DNA from 4 places in the Microaerobacter geothermalis genome. Region 2 is predicted to be linked to each of the others. Evidence: predicted binding sites of a transcription regulator. Region 2 holds the regulator's gene; each other region holds the start of a gene.
The links. Region 2 encodes Rex, which represses fermentation and respiration genes when NADH is low (regulators of the CRP and FNR family bind a similar motif). Its sites were predicted from a motif close to TTGTGAAATATTTCACAA; they were not measured.
Positions count from the first base shown of each region.

Region 1: the regulator Rex is predicted to act here: its motif matches at 1,569-1,586, upstream of L1765_RS00345 (nitric-oxide reductase large subunit).
Region 3: the regulator Rex is predicted to act here: its motif matches at 1,639-1,656, upstream of L1765_RS10465 (cytochrome c oxidase subunit II).
Region 4: the regulator Rex is predicted to act here: its motif matches at 1,699-1,716, upstream of L1765_RS04310 (AtpZ/AtpI family protein).

Region 1 is NZ_JAKIHL010000001.1:66,196-69,382, reverse strand. Features, by position in the region: gene L1765_RS00360 (putative glycoside hydrolase) at 1-330, opposite strand, end outside; gene L1765_RS00355 (hypothetical protein) at 817-1,053, opposite strand; gene L1765_RS00350 (hypothetical protein) at 1,143-1,334, opposite strand; gene L1765_RS00345 (nitric-oxide reductase large subunit) at 1,698-3,187, shown strand, end outside.
Region 2 is NZ_JAKIHL010000006.1:53,945-57,131, forward strand. Features, by position in the region: gene L1765_RS04960 (ATP-dependent DNA ligase) at 1-239, opposite strand, end outside; gene ku (non-homologous end joining protein Ku) at 236-1,066, opposite strand; gene L1765_RS04970 (redox-sensing transcriptional repressor Rex) at 1,336-1,956, opposite strand; gene L1765_RS04975 (ComEC/Rec2 family competence protein) at 2,335-3,187, opposite strand, start outside.
Region 3 is NZ_JAKIHL010000026.1:15,286-18,472, reverse strand. Features, by position in the region: gene L1765_RS10470 (cytochrome c oxidase subunit I) at 1-987, opposite strand, end outside; gene L1765_RS10465 (cytochrome c oxidase subunit II) at 987-1,535, opposite strand; gene L1765_RS10460 (LysR family transcriptional regulator) at 1,796-2,683, opposite strand; gene L1765_RS10455 (YeiH family protein) at 2,820-3,187, shown strand, end outside.
Region 4 is NZ_JAKIHL010000005.1:23,203-26,389, reverse strand. Features, by position in the region: gene atpE (F0F1 ATP synthase subunit C) at 1-128, opposite strand, end outside; gene atpB (F0F1 ATP synthase subunit A) at 191-979, opposite strand; gene L1765_RS04315 (ATP synthase subunit I) at 1,039-1,419, opposite strand; gene L1765_RS04310 (AtpZ/AtpI family protein) at 1,422-1,637, opposite strand; gene L1765_RS04305 (acetyl-CoA C-acetyltransferase) at 1,767-2,957, opposite strand.

The sequences.
Region 1 (3,187 bases), on a different contig from region 2:
AGTTACATAGATCCCCCTTACGGCATCCGGATAAGTAAATTTTAACGATGGATTGGCTGGACCAGCAGGTTCAGAAACAGGTTGTTCATCTAGTGGGTCATTATCCGGGTTGTCAACTGTATCGTTCTCTGCAGATGTTTTGTCTGATCCGTTATTATCCGGATTCTCCTCGGGCTGTTGATTGGCTGGTTCAGAAGGGGAAGCCGGTTCTTTGCCCGCAGAAGGATTTTCTTCTACAGGTTCCGAGGGGGTGTTGGCGCATGCTGCAATGACAGAAAATACCAGAACAAATAGAAGTGGAAATAATAAGGTGGTCCATTTTTTTCTCATTCTGTTCTCTCCCGTTAGTAGATTCCTTTTTATTTTACATGTTTTTCGCAAATAAAAAATATATTTTTACAAAAAGAAAAAAATGGATCTGAAATTTCCACTTACAACCGGTCCCAAAATAGTAATTCCATTTCATTGCTGTACTTCATTCAATCTTTAAAATGCGTTTTTTGTTCCCTGTAATGACTTATATCTCCGTGGAGTAAAATTGAAGAGATTCCATTAATGATCTCGACCTTACTTAAACAAGCTGGGTGAATATAAGGGGGATTCCATAAATCTTTTATGCTTCTCTTTTCAAAATGTGCCATAAGTAACTTTACAACAACTGTATGAGTGGATGCTTTTCCCACTGTTAACTTCCACGATATCAAATAACTTATTCAAGCAGCGATTTCTTATCTCTGTGAACTACTCACCACTTAACGTGTCCACTAATATCTGCATTTATCAGTTGATTTTGATTGGTGCGAAATAGTCCTCTCTCTATTCGTCTGTTTTTGTTGTAATATTCATCTGTACAAAGCGTTGAATTGGAATTTGGACAAAGGTTTTTATTGGATTATGCTGTTTGATCTCTTTGATCTCGCCAATGACGATTTTCCCCACTTGATAGGTTTTTGCTAGCTCGATTATTATTCTGCTTGCTTGATGGAGATAATTCTGAAGGATATGATGTCGTTTGATTCGTAATTTCTGAATATGTTTGTAATCAGTCAGCATTCATCTCCCACTTATAGAAGATGGGAGTCTTCTGCTAAGTATGGAAACATGAGATTAGAAATAAGATAGAAAGAAATATGTTGGCAGCACTAGCGGAGAATTGGCTTTTCCCTATTTAAATAGAGGGTGGATTCATACTGTCCTCCCAAGCGGATATCCTTCTTCTTTCGGTCCATACTCCAATATGAATAACTGATGTCCAATTCTGTCATCGTTTTTATCAAATGAGGCGATTCTTCAAATAATTCCTGTCTCAATGAATGTTCCTTTACCAGATTCATTCTCTTCTCCCTCCCCCTCATATTGATATACTTTCATTATATATTATTTTTTTCAAAACTATCCAATACTTTGCGAGAATTTTGTTAAAATTTTTCGACATTTTTGTGATTGGAAAGTTTTGCTCGAAATAAAAAGGTCCGGATCATCTCCAGACCTTCTTAGGGGAAGGTATATGATGCTAATTTTCAGGATTAACTCCTTAATCCCTAGTATACGGAAAATTTTATATGAGAAAGTGATATATATCACAATGTCGAAAAAATTTTTACACTATACTCACCTTATAAAAGGTATATACCTTGTGCGCGCGCATAACTTTGTGAAAATGAGGACATTAACAAAACTGGAGGGAAAACAAAATAATGGCTCCACATGTTAAAACCATTACTCCTACAACAAAAAAAACACTTTTGAAACAGGTATTGATCGTTACACTGATTCTCTCCTTTACCGTTCTTATCGCCGGAGGACTTTGGATCTTTAAAACCATGGCTCCACAGCCAGGAACCATTCAAACGACAAATGGCCAGGTTGTAAGTACGATTAAAGAAATTAAGGGAGGCCAGGCGGTTTGGCAAAAATATGGATTAATGGACTACGGGTCCGTACTTGGACAAGGCTCCTATTTAGGACCTGATTATACCGCTGAAGCTCTCCATATTCTAACTCAATCCATGCAAAACTATTATGCAAAAAATGATTTTGGAAAAAGCTCCTTTAACGAACTTACAGAAGAACAAAAAATAACGGTAAGAGAAAGGGTGATCGAGGAAATAAAAGAAAACCGTTATAATGAGGAAACCGATGCGTTGGTCATCACCGATGCACAGTTTTATGGTCTTCAAGAAATCAGAAAATATTATGCAGATATATTTACAAATGGGAATGGGAATGGCATTTTACCTGGGCTGATTAATGAAGGGGATATACCTGAAACTGACAGAGCTTGGGTAGCAGAAGGGGACCAGTTAAAGCAGATCTCTGACTTCTTTTTCTGGACTGCTTGGCTTTCTGCAGCAAAAAGACCAAATGACACGATTACTTATACCAATAACTGGCCTTATGACTTGGATGCAGGAAATACCATGCCTTATTCTGCCATCTGGTGGAGTGCGGCAAGTACCGCGCTTCTTATCCTATTAACTGCTGTTATACTATATTTCCATTATCGTTATCACTTTGGAATGCAGGAGGCTTATGAACCGGATAAATTTCCAAAAATTAATCTGCAGAAACTACCCCTTACTCCAAGTCAGGTGAAGTCAGGAAAATACTTTACTATCGTTGCATTACTGTTTTTGATCCAAGCTGGTTTGGGAGGACTTTTAGCCCACTATTATATTGACCCCGATTCATTCTACGGACTTGATTGGATTGTTAATCTGTTACCTTTTAACATAGCTAAAACCTATCACCTGCAGCTAGCTATTTTCTGGATTGCAACGGCTTGGTTAGGAATGGGCGTGTATGTCGCTCCGATCATAGGAGGAAAAGAACCAAAAAAACAGGGGCTATTGGTTAATATTCTCTTTTGGGCCTTAATAGTTCTGGTAGGCGGCAGTGTCATTGGAGAGTGGTTAGGTGCTAAAGGTTATCTTGGGAACTTGTGGTTCCTCCTTGGTCACCAAGGATGGGAATACCTAGAGTTAGGGCGTCTATGGCAAGTGGTTCTCGCTGTCGGTATGTTGATCTGGCTATTCATTGTTTTCCGCGGAATGAGAAGCGGCCTTCGTGCGGAGACTGATAAGGGTGGACTCATTCACCTGCTCTTCTATGCTTCCATTGCTGTCCCAGCCTTTTATGTATTCGCATTCTTTTACAATCCTGGCTCCAACTTTACCTACTCCGATTA
Region 2 (3,187 bases):
ACTTCCCCGTCTAGAATAATAGTCTGAGCTGTACAATAGGATTTGATATCCGTTAATTCGGGATAGTGAAAGGTTCGTTCTGCTTTTTTTCGATTAAAGAGCCGTACTTTCTTGCCGTCATCATAAGCAATTACACGAACTCCATCCCACTTCACTTGGGCAATCCATTGGTTTCCTTGAGGTACATGATCTGACCTCTTGGGCTCAAAAGGTATGATTGGCTTAATATCTTCTTTCATATGGTTGCTTTCTCTTTGGCTGCTTTTCTTCTTGGACCCCCAGCTTTCTTTTTCTTTGCAGGTTTGGTGGCTTCTAGACTGGCTTGAAGAGCGTCCATAAGATCAATGACATTTCTTCTAGGTGCAACAGGGGCTGCTACTATTTCTTCCCCTTCCATTTTCTTTTGAATCAATTCTTGCAGGCTTTCCCTGTACTTATCCTTATATCTTGTTGGATCAAAAGGAGCTGCCAAGTTTTCAATTAACTGAATAGCCATCTTCAATTCATTTTCGTTCAGCTTGGTTTCATCGGGCAGAGCGGGAAGTTGGGCAATGCCCCTTACCTCATCGGGGTAATAGATAGTTTCCAACACTATACAGTTTTCCAGCGTTCTGATAACAGCCAAACTTTCCCGATTTCTGATCGTGATTTTGGCCACTCCAATCTTTCCTGTTTCATTCATCGCCTTTCGCAAGAGGGCATAAGCTTTGTCGCCTGTTTCATTGGGAGAAAGGTAATAAGATTTGTCAAAGTATATTGGATCAATCTCTTCCAGATTAACAAAATCAAGGATTTCCACAGTCCTCTTCGTTTCAGGGGCGATCGCTTCCAACTCTTCCTCTTCAATGATGATAAAGCGACCGGGTTCATATTCGTACCCTTTGATAATCTCATCCCACCCCACTTCCCGGTCGCATGTCGAACAGGTTCTTACATATTTGATTGGAGTCTTACATTTCTTATGCAGATACCGAAATTTGATATCCTTATCTTCGGTGGCGGCAAACATTTTTACCGGAATGTTCACCAATCCGAAACTAATCGAACCTTTCCACATGGTATGCATCTTTTTCACCCCGTTTTTATATACGATGTCTAACCGGCACCAAAACTACCGATGGAACTAAACATTCATGACCCAAAGGATCACAAGTTGATATCATTTTCAAATCAAAGAGCCCTCAAAAATATCCGGGTATTTCGATGATGGAAGCAATTTGAGGACTAGAGTTTCCTTTATTTTTGTCACAAATTAGGGAAATTATGATTTCTTAGCCGAAATAAAAAACCTTTCTGGAAAGAGTAACTTTCCAAAAAGGTCTTTTGGGATTGAAATTATTCCAGATAATAGGCCAAGCTGTGAAGCTCGGTCGTAAAATCAGCATGATGGATCCGGACTTTTCCAGTGTTTCTCAAACTGACCGGGGCAAAATTAAGGATTCCTTCAATCCCCGCTTCAACAAGTATTTCTGCTACTTTTTGGGCCTCGGGAGCAGGGACTGCAATGATCCCGACGCGGATTTTTTTCTCCTTCACGGTTTCAGGTATGGCTTCTACAGGAAGAATGGTCAACCCAGCAATTTTCGTTCCTATTTTTTGGGGATCTGCATCAAAAATGGCGACAATTTTCATATTATCCTTCTGATAAACATTATAATTACTTAATGCATGTCCTAAATGGCCAGCACCTACCAAGCATACATTAATGATCTGGTCCAATTTTAAAATCTGCTTGATTTTCTCTATGAGATACTGAACCTCGTAACCAATTCCTTTCCTTCCGAATTCGCCAAAATAAGCCAAGTCCTTTCTGATTTGAGCCGGATTAATGTCTAATTTTTGCCCCAATTCCTGAGATGAAACGGTTTTAATCCCCATATTTTGCAAATGGACAAGAAATCGCAAGTAAATGGGCAGACGGCGAATGACCGCCTCAGATATATTGACTGTTTTCATGAAAAAACCCCTTCCCAGCCACATTTTTCTAATCCCTATTTTTCTATATAGACGGAACTAAACATACATGACCCGCAGGGTCACAAATTGATATGAAAAGGTATTTTCATATCAAAGAATTCACTAAGGACTGCCTTCGAGTTCGTACGAAGCTGCAAGGCTAAAGAACGGAACCTAGCCCTCAAACTGACTCCACCTTTGAAATACCCAGATGTTTTTGAGGGCTCCGTTCATTAGACTTAAAGCGGACCTGAATCACTTCTTGCTCGAACTCGACTAGCGGACGTGTGAATCTTTGATATGAAAATAACATTTTCATATCAATTTGTGACCCGTAGGGTCATGTAAGTTTAGTTCCACATCTAAAGAATACGATAACTAATTTGAATTTTCCTTCTTTTCAACAATATAATCCTTTCCGTCACTAATAATGGAAACGGACCCATCTCTGGAAATTTGGTAAACATCCATCCATGATTCGTTTAAACGTTCCAAGACTTCTTCATTTCTTTCAAACGTTTCTACCGCGGGAAAAACAACGGCCATAAAGGCATCCACTTCCTGCAAAAATTCAGGGGTAGAGGATTGAATACTACCCATATCAGAAACTTTTAGTATACTTGACTTAAGATCATACTTTTCTACCAATTTTTTTTCCGTATCTTCATCAATACCACTTGTAAAAAGAATTGATACTTCTCCATGAATCAGTTGAAATACCAGGGAATTTCCTTGGGGATTATTGGAATACGGTTCATCCGGACTTAAGATTTTTATTTTCACGTTATTGGCAATGTTTATGATATCCTCTGCAAATAAAGCTTTCTTTTCAATTTCTGGGGTAAAACCAATTTTTCCCATGATATCTTTTTTAAACAGTTCAGCATACATGATTTTCTTGATTGGCCACTTTTTTAATAATACAACGATATTTCCAGTATACTCCTCTGAATCGTTTGTCGCAATCAATATGTCTATTTCACTTACACGATTTCTGATCAATTCCTCGATAAGTTGATTTTCATAGCCTTTAGTACCAGTATCAATCAGCATCGTGAATCCATCATCCATTTGAACCAGAGTCGCTTCTCCTCTCCCCACATCGAGAAAAGTTACTTTCATTTCCCCAAAGGGGATCTGTTCTTGATTCTCTTTTACCGCTGATACAGTGGGTAAGTGGGAATCTATATTTCCGCGTCCTGCCAATAAGAATATGACAAGAATTAAAATA
Region 3 (3,187 bases), on a different contig from region 2:
TGTAAAGATGGAAAATGCGTTTTCTAGTGCACCTGCAGTAGTACTGCTCGGCTGGAAATGGTGTCTAAAGACCACAAACCCCAAGGCCGTTAACAACAGAAACGCAACGATTCCTGAACCGTAACTCCACATCGGTCTTTTTAGATAGCGCGGCAAAAGTGTATATACAAACCCAACTGCTGGCAAAAAGGGCAAATATACAGCAGGATGTCCATACCACCAGAATAAATACATGAACAATTGAGATGACCCTCCCCGGGCAGGATCAAACAGGGCGGTGACTCCCATCCAGTCGGTCAACAAAATAAAACCTACAATGAACAAGCCGGGAACAGACAGCAACAACATAATTCCGTCAACCAACATCGCCCATCCCAACAAAGGCATCTTTTTCAAAGGCATCGCTCTGTTCTTTAGAGTATTTGCCAAAAACACCGCACCGCTGATAAATTCCGCCAGTGCGATCAACATGACAGCAATAAAGAACAAGGGTGCACGGTCACCCGCAACACGAAGGCTTAACGGAGGATAGAAAGTCCAAGACGCGTCAGAGAAGGCTACCCATGCCAATATACCGGCAATTAACGTCAACCAAAAACTTACATGTGATGCTCCTGTCCAGATCAGTTTATTTGTCTTCAGCAATTTCGGCAGCATATAGTAGGCAATCCCCAATGTCGCGGGAATAATAAACATAAAGACCATGGTTGCCCCGTGTGCTGTAAGAAGTCGATAAAACTGATTCGCTTCCAAAATGGTCTTCCCAGGAGCTGCCAATTCTGTGCGCATCAATAGCGCCGCCATTCCCCCAACAATAAAGAAGATTAAAGAAACCAAAATATGTTTTAAACCGATCATGCGGTAATCGTTACTAAAAAACAATTTCTTCAACGTAATGTCTTCAATATTCATGGGTTTCCATGACGGCTCCCCAATCTGTTCCTGAACGTCAGGACCGTTCCAACCCTTAAAAATGCTTACAGCCATCAAGCTTCACCTCCAACAATTAATTTGGCTTTCATTTGATAATGTCCAATACCACAATATTCTGTACATTGAATGATGTATTCACCCGGTTTTTCTGGCGCCTCAATCGACACCGGCATAATGGCTCCCGGTTCAATTTCTTTAATCATTCCAACCGAGGGAATGTTAAATCCATGAATGACATCATTTGACGAAAGCTTGAAGAGAATCTTTTCCCCCGGCTTTACCTCAATGGAATTTCGCGATGACTCTCCCGTTTTTTCATTAATAAAAGCAAAACCCCACTGATATTCATACACTCTTATAATCTTGTCAAAAGATTCTTCTTTTTCAATACTCTTTTCGTATGCAGCCTGGCTGTTTAATGACCAAGCAAATGCCATGACAACTGCCAAAAGGACCAAAAATACGAACCACCATTCAGTAGAATGAGGGATGTTTGAATTCGTTCTCCTATAAGCTGCCACCAATAACCAGACGATAAAAATGATTGCCATCAAGAAAGCCAATCCTATCATAAACCATTGGTAACCAAATAAGGTGCTCATAGGTCCTCCCACAAAAACTCAACTCCTTTAAAAATTTGTTATTAAGTGATAATTGTTATTAATAACTTAACTAGACTTATTTTAACATGTAATTGTGGAAATTTTGTGAATTTTTTACCGACAACTTTTTTTCTTTCTCTCATCCCGAAGCTGTGAACACAAAAAAGGGTTGTTGACATACCATGAGTCAACAACTTTCACATGCTAAAATTTACCAAATATCCAATTCTTCATTCCAATATACCCATCGTCGAATGCATCTACTTTCTTTTAATCCCCCCGTGAAGGCACATGTCTCTAATCTCTCGCATCGCATTTGAAAAATATTTGTTCTTGTGATAAATGAGATTAAATTTTCGCATAAATTGTAATCCCTTTATGTCTACAATTTTTATATCACCCATTTGCACTTCTCTCTCTACTGCCAAACGTGAAATCACCGCAACTCCCATATCTGCTGCAACTGCATTTTTTATCGCCTCAGCATTATTATAAACCCCTACTGTTCTCCATTTTAATCCTGCAACAGCCATTTCAGCTTCAAACAATTCCCGTGTACCGCTGCCTTTTTCCCGTATGATAAGGGGACATCCACTTAGCTCTTCTGCCTCAATGTAACCCTTGACAGCCCACGGATGTTTAGGATGACAGATAAGTACGAGTTCATCATCATAAAATGGCTCTTCAATAATGTCAGGAGAATGAATAAAACCCTCTACTAATCCAATATCAATTTTATCTGAAAGAATCATCTCCTCAATTACTTTGGTATTGTCGACAGTAGTTGTAACCTCCACATTTGAACAACGATTCACAAAAGTTTTTACAACTTCGCTTAGGATGCAAGTACCCACGGTAACACTAGCACCAACTCTTAATATACCGTTTTCACTGATCACACGGACCTCCCGTTCTACCCGTTCGTACAAATTAATAATATGACGAGCATAGGAGAGGAGTCTGTTCCCAGCAGCAGTGATATATAATTTACGTCCCAGCCGTTCAAATAATTTGACATTGTAATGACCTTCAAGTTCAGCGATTGCCTGACTTATTGACGGCTGAGTCATATACATCTTTTCTGCAGCAGCCGTCATACCACCTGAGTCACACACTTCTATAAAAATACGCAGGTGCCGCAACGTCACACCATCACCCCTCTTCCATAGGTGTTTACCTATCTTTTTAATATAATTATATTATTTTACAAATGCGTTTACAAATAGTATCGTTTCAATATGTGGTAGGCGTGAAAAACCCTGATATAAAGGAGTGGATTAAAAGATGGCTTTTTCGAAAACGAATCGGGCCAATACGCTAAACGGTATCTTTCTCGTTTCGCTGTTCGCGCTCTCGGCGATGTATATTGCCGAACTGCCATGGGTGGAAATACTCGGATTTAGCCCGCTCGTGATTGCAATTATTTTTGGTATGATCTATGGAAACACCCTAAGACATAAACTTCCAGCCGAATGGGTTCCAGGAGTGATTTTTTGTTCAAAAAACATCTTGCGCTTCGCGATTGTTTTCTATGGTTTTCGCATCACCTATCAGCAGGTTTTTGCGGTTGGTGCGGAGGCTTTGCTACTTGATGCGATTATCGTCTCGGGAACCTTCGTGTTCGGATGGTTTTTAGGTACAAAGGTTTTCGG
Region 4 (3,187 bases), on a different contig from region 2:
AAGCTGCCGCGAGCTTCTGGTTGACGGGCAGTTCCCTCGATTGTACGGCTGATAACCAAACCGTTTCCAATCCCAGCTCCTACAGCGGCTAAACCAAAGATTAATCCTAATGCAATCGCAAAATCCATGTTTTTTCCCTCCCTGTATTAATATCCATGTTTTTGATGAAGATCATCACTCAAAAGATGAATTAGTGATGGTCACTAACCTTTTGAGAAATATAAACCAATGTCAAGGTGACAAAAATGTAGGCCTGGATGGCTCCGACGAATACGGAGTAACCTAACCAGATGATAAGGGGTACTGATGTTGCTGCCCAGAAACCTGCGGCAAGGAATAAGATGAGCACCTCACCGGCAAAAATGTTTCCGAATAGACGAAGGGGCAGTGTCAGCACCTTGATGACAAAATCCTCCAAAAAGTGAATGATAAAAAGTGCCGGGTATGGTTCAAAGTAGTGCTTTACATAGGCCCGTGGATTTTTCTTAATCCCTAAATAGTGAGAATAGATTAAAACCATCAGGGCTAATGCAAAGGTAACACTGGGATTGGCTGTCGGTGATTTCCACCAGGCTGTCAGGACGCCTTCTTCTCCATGTTCCTTTGCTTCTTCTATCAGCTCCTCAGTAATCCCTATGGATTCAACGGGCTTTTCGAATTCAATGTGGAATGTGGTAAAGAGCAATCCCACCTGATTCGCCAGAAAAATATAAAGGAACAGGGTGAGGGCCAGAGTGACAAATTTGGATGTGGTTTTCGCATCCATAAATTGTCCACCAATTCCCTTTACAAAATCAATGACCCATTCGAAAAAATTTTGCCAGCCCCTGGGCACTCCTGATGTCATATTTCTTGTTCCCAACCTTAATATGAGCAGCACCAGCAGGGCCACGATGACGGACATAATCATCGTAGGAATATCAAAGGCCAGCCTCAGACCACCTATTTCCCATTCAACATACGGCGAAAAAGCTTCCATTTTCTGTTTCTCACCCCTTTCTCCCATCACATAAGCATCTTGGTAAAACTAATTTTTATTTAATTTTTATGGGTAAACCTTGTAATACGAAATGAAAGCAGAAGGGTTAGGATTTGAATGAGGAATAATCCTATCAATACCCCTGCCAGGGAAAATAATTCAGGCCGTTTCACGGAAACATAGACGGCAAATCCGGCAAGGAGCATTCGCTGCATCATGCCCATACCCCCAATCCGCCTCTTTCCTTGATTCATATATTTCCCCAGTTGATATGTTTTCATAAAAAGAATGACCCCATTTATGAGACTCACTGCCATGCCAAGAAGCAATCCCTGGATGAAGGATCTGTTCGGCACAACCAGCCAGAGCAGGCCCGTGGCTAAAAAAAAGAATGATGCGATTTGAAACAATTTTTTCATCCAGAGGGTAAAATCCTCCATGGCTAGTCTCCTAAAAAGGGTTTTATTAATAAGGTAATGGTATATATCCCGGCAGCTATTCCTAACAACACACCGACAATCAGAAAAATGGGGCTTGTACCAAACAAGCCGTCCAAATACTTACCTCCGAAAAATCCCAGGAGGGTGGTGACGGTTAATTCCAATCCTATGGTTCCAAGAAAAATAATTGCCTGCCACGGATTGTCTAATTTGGACATCCTGCCGTTCCTCATTTCCTTTACAATCATCCTCATCAATATTATCTAAAGGCAAGAATATTTGTCAACTTTTTCACAAGGATAAACATGTCTAATTTTGCTGCAATTTTTGGCAATTACCAGGTTTGCTTATATTTTTTCTACTACAGTAGATACTCCTTGCCCTCCGCCGATACAGAGGGTAGCCAAACCATACTTGGCCTGCTCTCTTTTCTTTAATTCATGGAGCAGGGTAACCAAAATTCTGGCGCCGCTAGCTCCTATGGGATGTCCAAGGGAGATGGCACCGCCGTTTACATTTAATTTATCTCGAGGGATTTCCAAATCCTTTCCTACCGCCAGGGATTGGGCAGCAAAGGCTTCATTTGCTTCTATCAAATCAATATCCTTCAAGCGGATTCCTGCCTTTTTAAGCACTTTTTGGGTAGCAGGAACCGGACCCATTCCCATGATCTTCGGATCAACGCCGGCGCTGGCATTGCCGCGGATTACAGCCAATGGCTTGATTCCCATTCGGTCCGCCTTTTCCCTCGACATGATCACAAGGGCTGCAGCCCCGTCATTAATGCCCGAGGCATTCCCTGCAGTTACTCTTCCATCCTTCCGAAAGGCAGGTTTTAAATGGGCCAGTTTCTCTTTGGTTGTTCCGAATCTTGGAAATTCATCGACAGCGAAGGTGACGGGATCCCCTTTCTTCTGAGGTATGGTCACCGGAACAATTTCATCGGCAAATTTGCCGTCTTTAATGGCCTGTTCCGCCTTTTGCTGGCTCCAGGCCGCAAATTCATCCAACTCTTCTCTGGATAATCCATAGGTGTCACAGATATTTTCTGCCGTTATTCCCATGTGATAATCATTAAAGGCGCACCATAAGCCATCCCGAATCATACTGTCAACAATCTTCTGGTCTCCCATGCGGAAGCCTTCCCTTGCTCCTTCCAATATAAAAGGAGCTTGACTCATGTTCTCCATCCCTCCGGCTACGATTGTTTCTGCATCACCAGCCAATATCGCTTGTGTTGCTAAATGAACTGCCTTCAGTCCAGAGCCGCATACTTTGTTGATGGTCATTGCGGGAATTTCCTGGGGGATTCCCGCCTGAATAGCCGCTTGCCTTGCCGGATTTTGACCGAGCCCAGCCTGAAGTACATTTCCCATGATCACTTCATCCACTTGATCTTTGGATAATCCTGCCCGTTGGAGGGCCCCTTCGATGACGATAGCCCCAAGTTTTGTGGCCGGAACCTGACTCAAACTTCCGCCAAAGCTGCCAATGGCCGTACGAACTGCGCTTACAATCACCACTTCTCTATTGCTCACCATCTCCACTCCCTTCCTTTCTTAATCCATTCATCATCACAGAGGTAATCTAAATATTCTAACCATTATTTCTTCTATGACATTCTGATTTTTCCTTCTTCATTTCAACACATTTTATCAATATTTTTATAAAGGTGGAACTAGAGAATTTGCTAAGGACAGCCTTCGAGTTCGTGCTAAGCGGACTTTATTTACTTCTTGGTCCAACTCGACTTGTTGTACGTGTAAAT